Regions from separate parts of the Paenibacillus crassostreae genome, predicted to be linked through region 1. Evidence: predicted binding sites of a transcription regulator. Region 1 holds the regulator's gene; the other holds the start of a gene.

The links. Region 1 encodes NrdR, which represses ribonucleotide reductase genes. Its sites were predicted from a motif close to AACACNATATATNGTGTT; they were not measured.
Region 2: a site for NrdR is predicted at 2,273-2,290, ahead of LPB68_RS18700 (adenosylcobalamin-dependent ribonucleoside-diphosphate reductase). Genes of this name have one in related genera too.

Annotation. Positions count from the first base shown of each region.
Region 1 covers NZ_CP017770.1:3,889,670-3,895,098, forward strand. Annotated here, with positions in the region: gene polA (DNA polymerase I) at 1-299, shown strand, start outside; gene mutM (DNA-formamidopyrimidine glycosylase) at 350-1,177, shown strand; gene ytaF (sporulation membrane protein YtaF) at 1,299-1,982, shown strand; gene coaE (dephospho-CoA kinase) at 1,991-2,587, shown strand; gene LPB68_RS17950 (lytic transglycosylase domain-containing protein) at 2,584-3,147, shown strand; gene LPB68_RS17955 (alpha/beta-type small acid-soluble spore protein) at 3,220-3,435, opposite strand; gene nrdR (transcriptional regulator NrdR) at 3,573-4,040, shown strand; tRNA gene LPB68_RS17965 (tRNA-Ala) at 4,105-4,180, shown strand; gene LPB68_RS17970 (winged helix-turn-helix domain-containing protein) at 4,477-5,429, shown strand, end outside.
Region 2 covers NZ_CP017770.1:4,045,285-4,050,713, forward strand. Annotated here, with positions in the region: gene LPB68_RS18690 (YqhG family protein) at 1-223, opposite strand, end outside; gene LPB68_RS18695 (DEAD/DEAH box helicase) at 225-1,973, opposite strand; gene LPB68_RS18700 (adenosylcobalamin-dependent ribonucleoside-diphosphate reductase) at 2,350-4,989, shown strand; gene LPB68_RS18705 (MarR family winged helix-turn-helix transcriptional regulator) at 5,196-5,429, shown strand, end outside.

The DNA of each region.
Region 1 (5,429 bases):
CAAGTAATTTTAATCTTCGATCATTCGCAGAACGAATGGCTATGAATACACCTATTCAAGGTACCGCAGCAGATATCATTAAACTTGCTATGGTACATATGGATAAGGCACTTTCAGACAAACAATTAAAGAGTCGTATGCTTCTTCAAGTACATGATGAATTAGTTTTTGAGGTTCCCGAGGATGAGCTTGAGCTGATGAAAGTACTTGTTCCCGAGATCATGTCTAAAGCCCTTCAACTGGTTGTGCCGCTTAATGCAGAAGTGAGTTTTGGTAGCAACTGGTATGAAGCTAAATAGTACCCAAATCGGTTACAATTCCGTTATAATGGGATAGAGGTGAGAACATAATGCCGGAATTGCCAGAAGTTGAGACCGTCAAAAATACGTTAAATTTATTGATTAAAGATAAAATAATTGATCATGTAAGTGTTCATTTGGCGCGAATTATCCAGCGCCCTGATGATATAGAAGAATTTAGTTTTTTGCTCGCTGGACATACCATTCAAGGTGTAGAACGTCGCGGGAAATTTCTGCGTATTCTGTTGGATGGTCTTGTACTTGTATCCCATTTGCGGATGGAAGGAAGATATGGGCTTTTCTCAAGTCAGGACCCTGTAGAGAAGCATACACATGTTATTTTTCATTTCAATGATGGAACAGAACTTCGATATAAAGATGTTCGGCAATTTGGGACGATGCATTTGTTTGGAGCAGGAGAGGAATTAATAAATCTCCCTTTGTCCAAGCTAGGGATAGAGCCATTAGATGAGTCTTTTACCAAAGAGAAATTAAAGATGATATTAAACGGAAAGAAGACAAAAATTAAATCTGTTCTTCTGAACCAGGTATATATTGTTGGGATTGGGAATATCTATGTGGATGAATCTTTATTTAAGGCAGGGATCCATCCTGAACTAAATGCTGGTTCTTTAGAGGACAAGCAAATTGAGAAATTGCATCATGCCATAGTTAATACGTTGTCAGAGTCCATTGAAGCGGGAGGATCCTCCATCAAATCTTATGTGAATGGACAAGGGGAGATGGGGATGTTTCAACAACAGCTACAAGTATATGGCCGGCAAGGAAAACCCTGTGTGAAATGTAGCGCCCTGATTGAGAAAACAGTCGTAGGTGGAAGAGGAACTCATTTTTGTCCGAAGTGTCAAGAGATATAGAAGTAAAAGAATGTGCACCCCTCGATTCTTACTCCATATAATAACGGAGGATATATCGACCGTAGTGGATGAGTTCAGATTGGATGATCTGATGATCCATTCGAGATTGGGAGGGAACAGGGTGCTTAGTCACATTCTTGCACTGATGTTGCTGTCTTTTGCAGTAAGTTTGGATAGTTTTGGAGTGGGGATTACATATGGATTAAGAAAATTGAAAATCCCCTTGTTATCGATCATGATTATTTCCACTCTTTCAGGTGTAGTTATTTACATTTCAATGCAGCTTGGAGTTCTGTTAGCCAACTTAATTTCTCCAATTGTAGCTTCTGTTGTAGGGGCAATGATTCTTATTGTAATGGGATTATGGTCTTTGATGCAGATGATTGTGCAAAAAGAAAAGGATCCATTGGTGGAGTCTGGGAATGTTAAGAGGATCGAGGAAATGCTTCCTCTTCCCGTGGAACGTAAGGTATTCTCATTTGAAATTCGTAAAATGGGATTAGTTATACAAATATTACGTACGCCTTCTTCAGCAGATGTAGATGAATCAGGTAGTATCTCGGGGTATGAGGCAATGTGGTTAGGAATTGCATTATCTTTAGATGCCTTAGGTGCAGGACTAGGTGCAGCTTTACTTGGGTTCCCTCCTTGGTCTACATCGTTAGTTATAGCTTTATTTAGCGGTAGTTTTCTAGTAGTGGGTATGAATACAGGATTTCGATTCGCGACAAAATCTTGGACGCGTCATATGGCGGCAATACCCGCGTTATTGTTAATAGTCATGGGAATAATGAAGCTGTTATGAGGTGAATTATGAATATAGGATTAACTGGAGGTATTGCAACGGGAAAGAGTACGGTATCCTCTCTTCTAATAAAGAAGGGGGCTTTACTCGTTGATGCGGATACCATTGCCCGGGAGGTTATGCTTCCGGGTCAACCTGTTCTTGCAGCAGTATCTGAATTTTTTGGACAAGCTATACTGCAAGCTGATGGTACTTTAGACCGCAAGAAACTTGGGAATATTGTTTTTAATGATAAAAAGGCTCTTCAAGCATTAAATGAAATGAGTCATCCCGAAATTCGTAAACAGATAAAAGAGCGTATGAATGAGCTAGAGAAATTGAATCCTAATGTGCTAGTTGTGGTGGATATTCCCCTATTGATAGAATCCGGATACCAATCAATGTTCGAACAAGTGATGGTGGTGTTTGTGCCACGGGATATTCAGAAACAACGGTTGATATTAAGAGATTCTTTAACAGACGAAGAGGCTGAAGCGCGTCTCCATGCACAAATGGATATTGAGGAGAAGAAGAAGCAAGCAGATATCACCATTGATAACAGTAATAGCTTAGAAGAAACGAAGCAACAATTGGATCGATTCTGGCTTAAGTTAGGCTTATTATGAGGATCTTTCATAAAAAAAGACTGCTCTTGCTTCTATTTATCACATTTGTGTCGTTGTTATTTTTTAATAGTAATTGGATGTCATGGTTCTATCCTATACACTATAAAGAAGAGATCAGAATGCAAGCAGAAGAATATCATGTTGATCCTTATCTCATAGCATCTATTATACGAGTGGAGACAAATTTCAAGGTAGGCAAGGAATCGAAAAGTGGGGCACTTGGCATAATGCAGCTAATGCCAGATACAGCAAAATGGGCGATGGAAAAGGCTAAACTTCCTGAAGTCGATATGGAAAATATTAAACATGAGACTCTTAATAATATTGGAATTGGGACATGGTATCTTTCTTGGTTATCGAAACAATTCTCTGGCAATCAAATTGCAGTTATTGCAGCTTATAATGCTGGACCTGGTAATGTAAAAACTTGGATTGAAGAAAAGGTATGGGATGGCAAATACGAAAGTACGAAAGATATCCCATTTGGAGAAACAAGACATTATGTACAACGAGTGGTCTACTATTACAATCAATATACAGATGTTTACGACGAATTCTAATTAACTTATTTGAAATGAAAGAAGTGTAAGACCTGATACCATCAGGCCTAACACTTCTTAATCTAGATCATATTAGCTAAATTGACCAGCTAGTTGTTGTTCAGCAATGGTTACCAATCGTTTCGTGATATATCCCCCGATTGAACCGTTCTCATATGAAGTCATATTTCCTTGATATCCATCTTGAGGAATACTAATACCAAGTTCTTGGGCAATCTCAAATTTCAATTGTTCAAGGGCACCATTAGCTCTAGTTACAACTAAATTATTTGAATTGTTTGTACTCATGTTGTTCACCTCCTCTTTGTTGGTAAAAGTATTATGTGCCATAATGGTAATATTCATAACTAATTCACGATATAAAAATAAAGGAAAAAAAGATAAAAAATGTTTAGATCTCTCATGAAAAGGAAGTGTTAACGAAAATGAAATGTCCTTATTGCGATTATGCGGGAACGAAGGTATTGGATTCACGTCCAGCAAATGAGAATAAATCGATACGCCGTAGGCGTGAATGTGAACAATGTAGTCGGAGATTTACAACGTTTGAAATGATTGAAGAAGCACCATTGATTGTTATAAAGAAGAATGGTAACCGGGAAGAATTTAATCGTGATAAAATTATGCGTGGATTGATTCGGGCGTGTGAGAAACGTCCAGTATCTGTAGAGCAGTTCGATATGATCGTATCTGAAGTTGAGAAGGCACTTCGAGACACCGCAGTACCTGAAGTCGATAGCCAGCAGATTGGTGAACTTGTCATGGAAGAGCTATATCAAGTAGATGAGGTAGCCTATGTAAGGTTCGCTTCTGTTTATCGTCAATTCAAAGATATCAATATGTTCATGAAGGAATTAAAGACCCTTCTATCAAAAAGCACATCAGATGAATAAGATAATATTGCGATTGACACCAACATTAATATTTGGTAAATTACTCAATATTAATGTTGTCAATGGGGCCTTAGCTCAGCTGGGAGAGCGCATCGCTGGCAGCGATGAGGTCAGGGGTTCGATCCCCCTAGGCTCCACCAAACATACAACAAATAACCACGCCAATTGCGGCGTGGTTTTCTTGTTGTATGGGTGGACAGCCAAGGGGGGAGAGCCCCTAAGGGTTCGTCCGTGCGGAGGTAGTGGAAGGAATCGCATCTCTGATTCAGCATCAACGAACGAGCACGGTGTCTAAATCTGCCTCTAAGATCGTCATCTGCGAATCGTCTTCGTCAGCAAGAATAGAGGTCTAACAAATGTGGTGTGAGCAATGTTTAATTCCTCTGAGCTGGACTCTTTGTTGACGGTGGAGGACTGTGAACATTATAATTTATCTATGACTATTCCAATTATATCCACTAAACTATATATCCCCCCAACTCGGACTAGAGTTGTGCTCCGCCCCCGCTTGATCGAGCGGCTGAACGAGGGTTTGCACAGCAAACTGACCCTCGTCTCTGCCTCTGCCGGCTTTGGTAAAACAACGCTGGTCAGCGAATGGCTCGCCGGTTGTGAACTGCCGGCCGCCTGGCTGTCGCTGGACGAAGGGGATAACGACCAAACACGTTTTCTGACTTACCTCATTGCTGCGTTACAGACAATTGCAGCGAATATTGGAGAAGGTGTGTTTGCTGTGCTCCAATCTCCTCAGCCACCGGCAACCGAAACAATTCTGACGGTCTTGCTCAATGAAATCTCCACCATCCCGCATAATTTCGTCCTCGTCCTTGACGACTACCACGTTATAGATGCTAAAACAATTGATCATGCACTCACCTTTCTGCTCGAGCACCTGCCGCCACAGATGCACCTGGTTATCATTACCCGCGAGGATCCGAATTTGTCCCTGGCCCGGTTACGTGTCCGGGGTCAATTAACCGAGCTGCGTGTCGCAGACTTGTGTTTCACCTCCTTCGAAGCCACAGCATTTCTCAACCAGGTGATGGACCTAAACCTTTCACCGGAAGACATCACTATCTTGGAAACCCAGACCGAAGGCTGGATTGCAGGCCTGCAATTAGCCGCACTTTCCATGCAGGGACATAAAGATGCTACCAGATTCATCCAATCTTTCACGGGTAGCCACCATTTCGTGCTGGACTATCTGGTGGAGGAAGTCCTGCAACAGCAATCCGAAAGCGTTCAGGCATTTTTGTTGCACACATCAATCCTTGATCGCCTGTGCGGTCCCCTTTGTGATGCCGTTCTCTTTGACTCATCTGCTTCAGGGCAAGAAATCCTTACATATCTCGAACGGGCCAACCTGTTCATCGTCCCACTGGACAATGA
Region 2 (5,429 bases), 160 kb from region 1:
AGTAATGATCTGGATCAAATACGAATGTATAGGACAAAGTCTCTGGATTGACGCCCGTCCGTTCAACGAACCCCCAATAATAGGGGCGATTCGTTAACTGTTTATCTGCTTGAGGCGAAAGCTTCACCGTAACATGATAAGGCGATTTCTCAATGACTTGACAATCGGTCGCCTCCAAATAAGTCATCATATGCTGTTGCACTTGATCAGGAGACATACTCATATTAGGCTTCTTCCTCTCTTACGATAATTAAACTCTCATCTTCAACTTGTCTTTTAACTTCATCCAAACTGTGCCCTAGAGAACTTATTTTTTGTTTTATTTCATCATCTGATTGGGATTCCAACACAATTTTATATAAACTTTTCTCTAAGGATTCTTTCTTCTCAAATCGTTCAAGAATGACATCGAGTCCACCAATGACCATCTCAAACATATTAATCTTTTCATGTAACAGGTTTAGAATATGTTCCTCAATCGTTCCCATCGTCGATAAATTATATATTTTCACATCATTCTGCTGGCCTAACCGATGGATTCTGCCAATTCGCTGCTCTACACGCATAGGGTTCCATGGTAGATCAAAGTTAATCATATGATGACAAAATTGTAGATTGATGCCTTCTCCCCCTGCTTCAGTAGCGATCATGACTTGAGCTCGACCACGGAATAAATCCATCATCCAATCTTTCTTACCACGATTCATTCCTCCGCGATAAGGCACACAACTAATTCCATGCGATTGGAAATATTGTAATAGGTATTCTTGTGTCGCACGATATTCTGTAAATACGATCACTTTTTCATTCATATCACGGATGAGTTCTATCGTTTTTTCTGCCTTGGTATTGGACTTGATTTCCTTAATCATATAGACGAGATCCCATACTTTAGCGCGTAAAGGAGAGTCCTCTGGCATTTTTTTAGATAGATTAATTAATGTAATGAATACAGCATCACGACTACTGCACACTTCACGTTGAAGGGTCACTAAAGAGAGCATACTGCTTAGATTACCACCAGCTTCTTGAAATTGATCTTTCACATAAGAAGTTACACCATCGTATAACGCTTGTTCATCTGGAGATAGTTGTAGATTCACATTGCGAACCACTCTTTTGGTGAAAATGGTAGGACCCTCGCCACGACGATTGCGTATCATAACTTTGGATAATTCATCCTTTAACAGATCTTCATTCTTGGCTATACGTTTATCCACGACATAATTAGAAGAGAACTCTCCTTGTTTACCAAGTTGTCCTGGTTTCAGTAGCGTGATCAGATTAAAGAGCTCACTAAGATCATTCTGGACAGGTGTTGCTGTGAGTAGTAGACAATATTTTTTTCTAAGCTTCTGAATGAATTGATAGTTCGATGTTTTTTTATTCTTGAGTTTATGTGCCTCATCAATAATGAGCATGTCGTATTCTTGATCCAATAAAAGTTCCTTGTGAGGATCTCTCTTGGCAGTATCCATTGATGCTACAACAATATCTGAGCCCCAGGAGTAGGCTTTCTTCTGAGCAACGGCGGGAATGCCAAATTTACTATTCAACTCGCGCACCCATTGTAGAACCAAGGATGCTGGAACGAGAATGAGTACTTTGGAGACTAGGCCACGAATGATATATTCTTTAAGAATGAGTCCAGCCTCAATGGTCTTGCCTAAACCTACTTCATCTGCTAAAATAGCTCTCCCAGACATGTTAAATAGTACTTTATGTGCTGTGTCGATTTGATGCGGAAGTGGCGTAAGTCCCTGAATATACTTGAGACATTGCAATTCGTCAAAACTTGTGACCAAGCGGGATTCCTCTCCTTGTACAGCCAATTGGAACAATCGCCAATCCCCCCAAGGACCTCCTTTGTCCATACGATTCTCTAAATCTTCAAGCCAGCTCTTATCAATGATTAGAGGGACAGGCATATCTTGTGCAGTGGTTATATGAGAGTGAATGGTTGGCGTATCCATGATTGCCCTCCCTTTAGTAGTAGTAATGGATTTCACTGTAAGGTGTAGTATGCACGAAAGTAATAAAGTTCATAACTATTGTTTTAATTCAAATAATATTTATAAAGCACATCATAGGAACGCTCATGCCTTTTGCTATATCGATTTGCGTGATTTTTCAAAGATATTTTCAAAAAAAAAGGTGAAAAAACGAGAATCATTGAGATAAATGGAGGTTGTCCAATATGGAAGAGCTTTCTTGGCTTAAATTTCAGGAATATAGTATAGAGTTACAATATGTAGTGTAGTATAATGATCTGAGCACAATATATTGGTATATATTGATATAGGTTTTTGAGATGGTATACATGGGATTATTAATTAGGAGGTTGTTTTTTTGAGTAATTTACAGCAAACACGCCGATTAGAAGGCTTAAGTGAGAAGATATTTCTGGATAGATATGCATGGAAAGATGCAGACAGCAACCATGCCAAAGTAGGAGATGTAGTGCTTGTTCTAACAAAGGATGATCCGAAATTTCCTACTAAGGAAGTGGGGGAAATTATTAATCGCGAAGGTAGAATTGCAACGGTGAAAACACGTAGTGGTGAAATCGTCACAACCGATGTTGAGAAGCTTACATTAAATATTGAGAAGACTCCTGAAGAGATGTGGGATCGTTTGGCGAAAGCGATGTCTTCTGCTGAGGAATCACCAGAACTTCAAGCCGAATGGCAAGAGAAATTCCGTTATCTATTGGATGATTGGAAGCTTGTTCCAGGTGGACGGATTGCTGCAGGCGCGGGCGCGAGTGATGAACTCACATTGTTTAACTGCTATGTAATTCCTTCACCTAAAGATAGTCGTGGCGGAATCATGACCACACTTTCGGAGATGACAGAAATTATGGCACGTGGTGGTGGTGTTGGAATAAATCTATCATCTCTTCGCCCACGTAGATCTATTGTCAAAGGAGTAAATGGTTCATCCAGTGGAGCTGTATCATGGGGTGGGTTATTCAGCTATACTACAGGTCTGATTGAACAAGGTGGCAGCCGACGTGGAGCGCTTATGTTGATGATCAACGATTGGCATCCCGATGTATTAGACTTCATTACCGTGAAGCAAACGATGGGACAAGTGACTAATGCGAACCTTTCCGTATGTGTAAGTAATGGATTCATGAAAGCTGTCAAAGAAGATTCAGATTGGGAATTAGTGTTTCCAGACACAAGTGAACCTGACTACACTGAAGTGTGGGATGGCGATTTAGATAAATGGAAAAAGTCCGGACGGAAGGTCATTCCATATCGTACGGTAAAAGCACGTGAAATTTGGAATACGATCATTGAAGCAGCTTGGAAGTCTGCTGAACCTGGTGTCGTGTTCATGGAACATTATAATGATATGTCGAACAGCTGGTATTTCAACCCGATCATTTGTACAAACCCGTGTGGGGAACAAGGGTTACCAGCTTGGGGAGTATGTAACCTATCGGCGATTAATTTATCGAAGTTCTATGATGAAGAGAAACATGATGTGAACTGGGATGAACTAGCAATAACAACTCGCTATTCAGTACGTTTCTTAGACAACGTTATTAACACAACGCCGTATCATTTCGAAGAGAATGAGAAGAATCAAAAGAATGAACGTCGTGTAGGTCTAGGTACGATGGGTCTAGCTGAGCTTATGATTAAATTGAACATTCGATATGGTAGCCCGGAATCGCTAGAATTCCTTGATAAAATATATGGTTTTATGGCTCGTGAAGCTTATCTATCATCAGCAGATATTGCCGCGGAAAAAGGTTCGTTCACAGCATTCGATACTGAAAAATACTTGCAAAGTGGATTCATGCGCAATATGACGGAAGAATTCCCTGAAGTGGGCGAAGCTATTAGAGAAAAGGGAATGCGCAATGTAACTGTCATTACTCAGGCACCAACAGGTACTACAGGTACAATGGTTGGGACTTCTACAGGAATTGAACCTTATTTCGCTTTCAAATATTATCGTCAAAGCCGTCTAGGTTATGATGAGCAGTTCGTACCGATTGCTAAAGAATGGCTGGAAGCACATCCGGGTCAAGAATTGCCAGAATATTACGTTACTTCGATGGATCTATCCGCAAAAGATCATATTCGTGTACAAGCTGCGATCCAACGTTGGGTAGATAGCTCCATTTCTAAGACAGCTAACTGTCCATCTGACTTCACCGTTGAAGAGACAGCAGAACTTTATGAGTTGGCATTCGATCTGGGTTGTAAAGGTGTGACCATGTATCGTGATGGTAGTCGTGACACTCAGGTATTGAATACAGGTAAGAAGGAATCAGAAGAGGTAGAGGCGCAAGTTGAGGAAGCGGAACAGCAAATAGCAGATCAGTTTGCAGGTGAAGAAGCAGCACTAGAACCACTAGTTCTAAGTGAGACGCTTCCTACTGAAGAAGTTGAAAAAACTCAAGGGAATAAAGTTGTGGATAAACAGTATAAGAGTCGTCCTCAAGTCCTTCGTGGTGCAACGTATAAAGTGAATACACCATTTGGTATGGCGTATATTACAATCAATGATCTCGATGGAATCCCTAGTGAAATCTTCCTAAATGTAGGGAAGGCAGGATCCGATGTATTTGCAATGGCAGAGGCTTTAGGCCGCGTATGTTCCCTATTCCTTCGTTATGGTGATCATGGATACAAGGTGGAACTCCTCATTAAACATCTAAAAGGTATTGGTGGTTCAGGTGCGATTGGTTTTGGTCCTAATCGTGTCGAATCTATAGCAGATGCTGTGGCGAAAGCACTGGAGTCTCATGTGCAGAGTGGTGTAGGAGGAGGACATGAGCATGATCCAGCACCCGTAGCTGCAACGTTGGAAATGGAATCGAGTGTGGATCAAGGAACAGGCGATGGGGGTCATAGTCACAATGTATCCGTAACATCACGTGACCTGTGCCCAAGTTGTGGTTCGGCTACATTGATTAACATTGAAGGTTGTAAGACTTGCAGTACTTGTGGGTATAGTAAGTGCTCGTAGGTTAAGATTACTGATATAAAGAGCCGTTATTAAAAAATACATAAAGGACCTTGCTGGTGTTAGTGCTAGCAAGGTCTTTTATGTTGTTAGAGTAATGGACAGTTAAGTATTGAAAAGCCTGCAAGAATTATTGTTGTAAATACAACAATAATAATATACTATAATTTTACGACGTTTAAAAATACAATATTAGTGGAGTTGCAATTATGAAGGAAATTCTACGTGAGGTTGGGATGATTGCTAGGGCATTGGATTCTATAAGTAATATAGAATTTAAAAAATATGATCTTACAAAAGGACAGTACTTGTACCTCGTACGAATATGTGAAAATTCAGGAATTATTCAAGAGAAGTTAGCTGAAATGATAAAGATAGACCGAACAACAGCTGCTCGTGCTATAAAGAAACTGGAAATTAATGGATTTATTGAAAAGTATGAT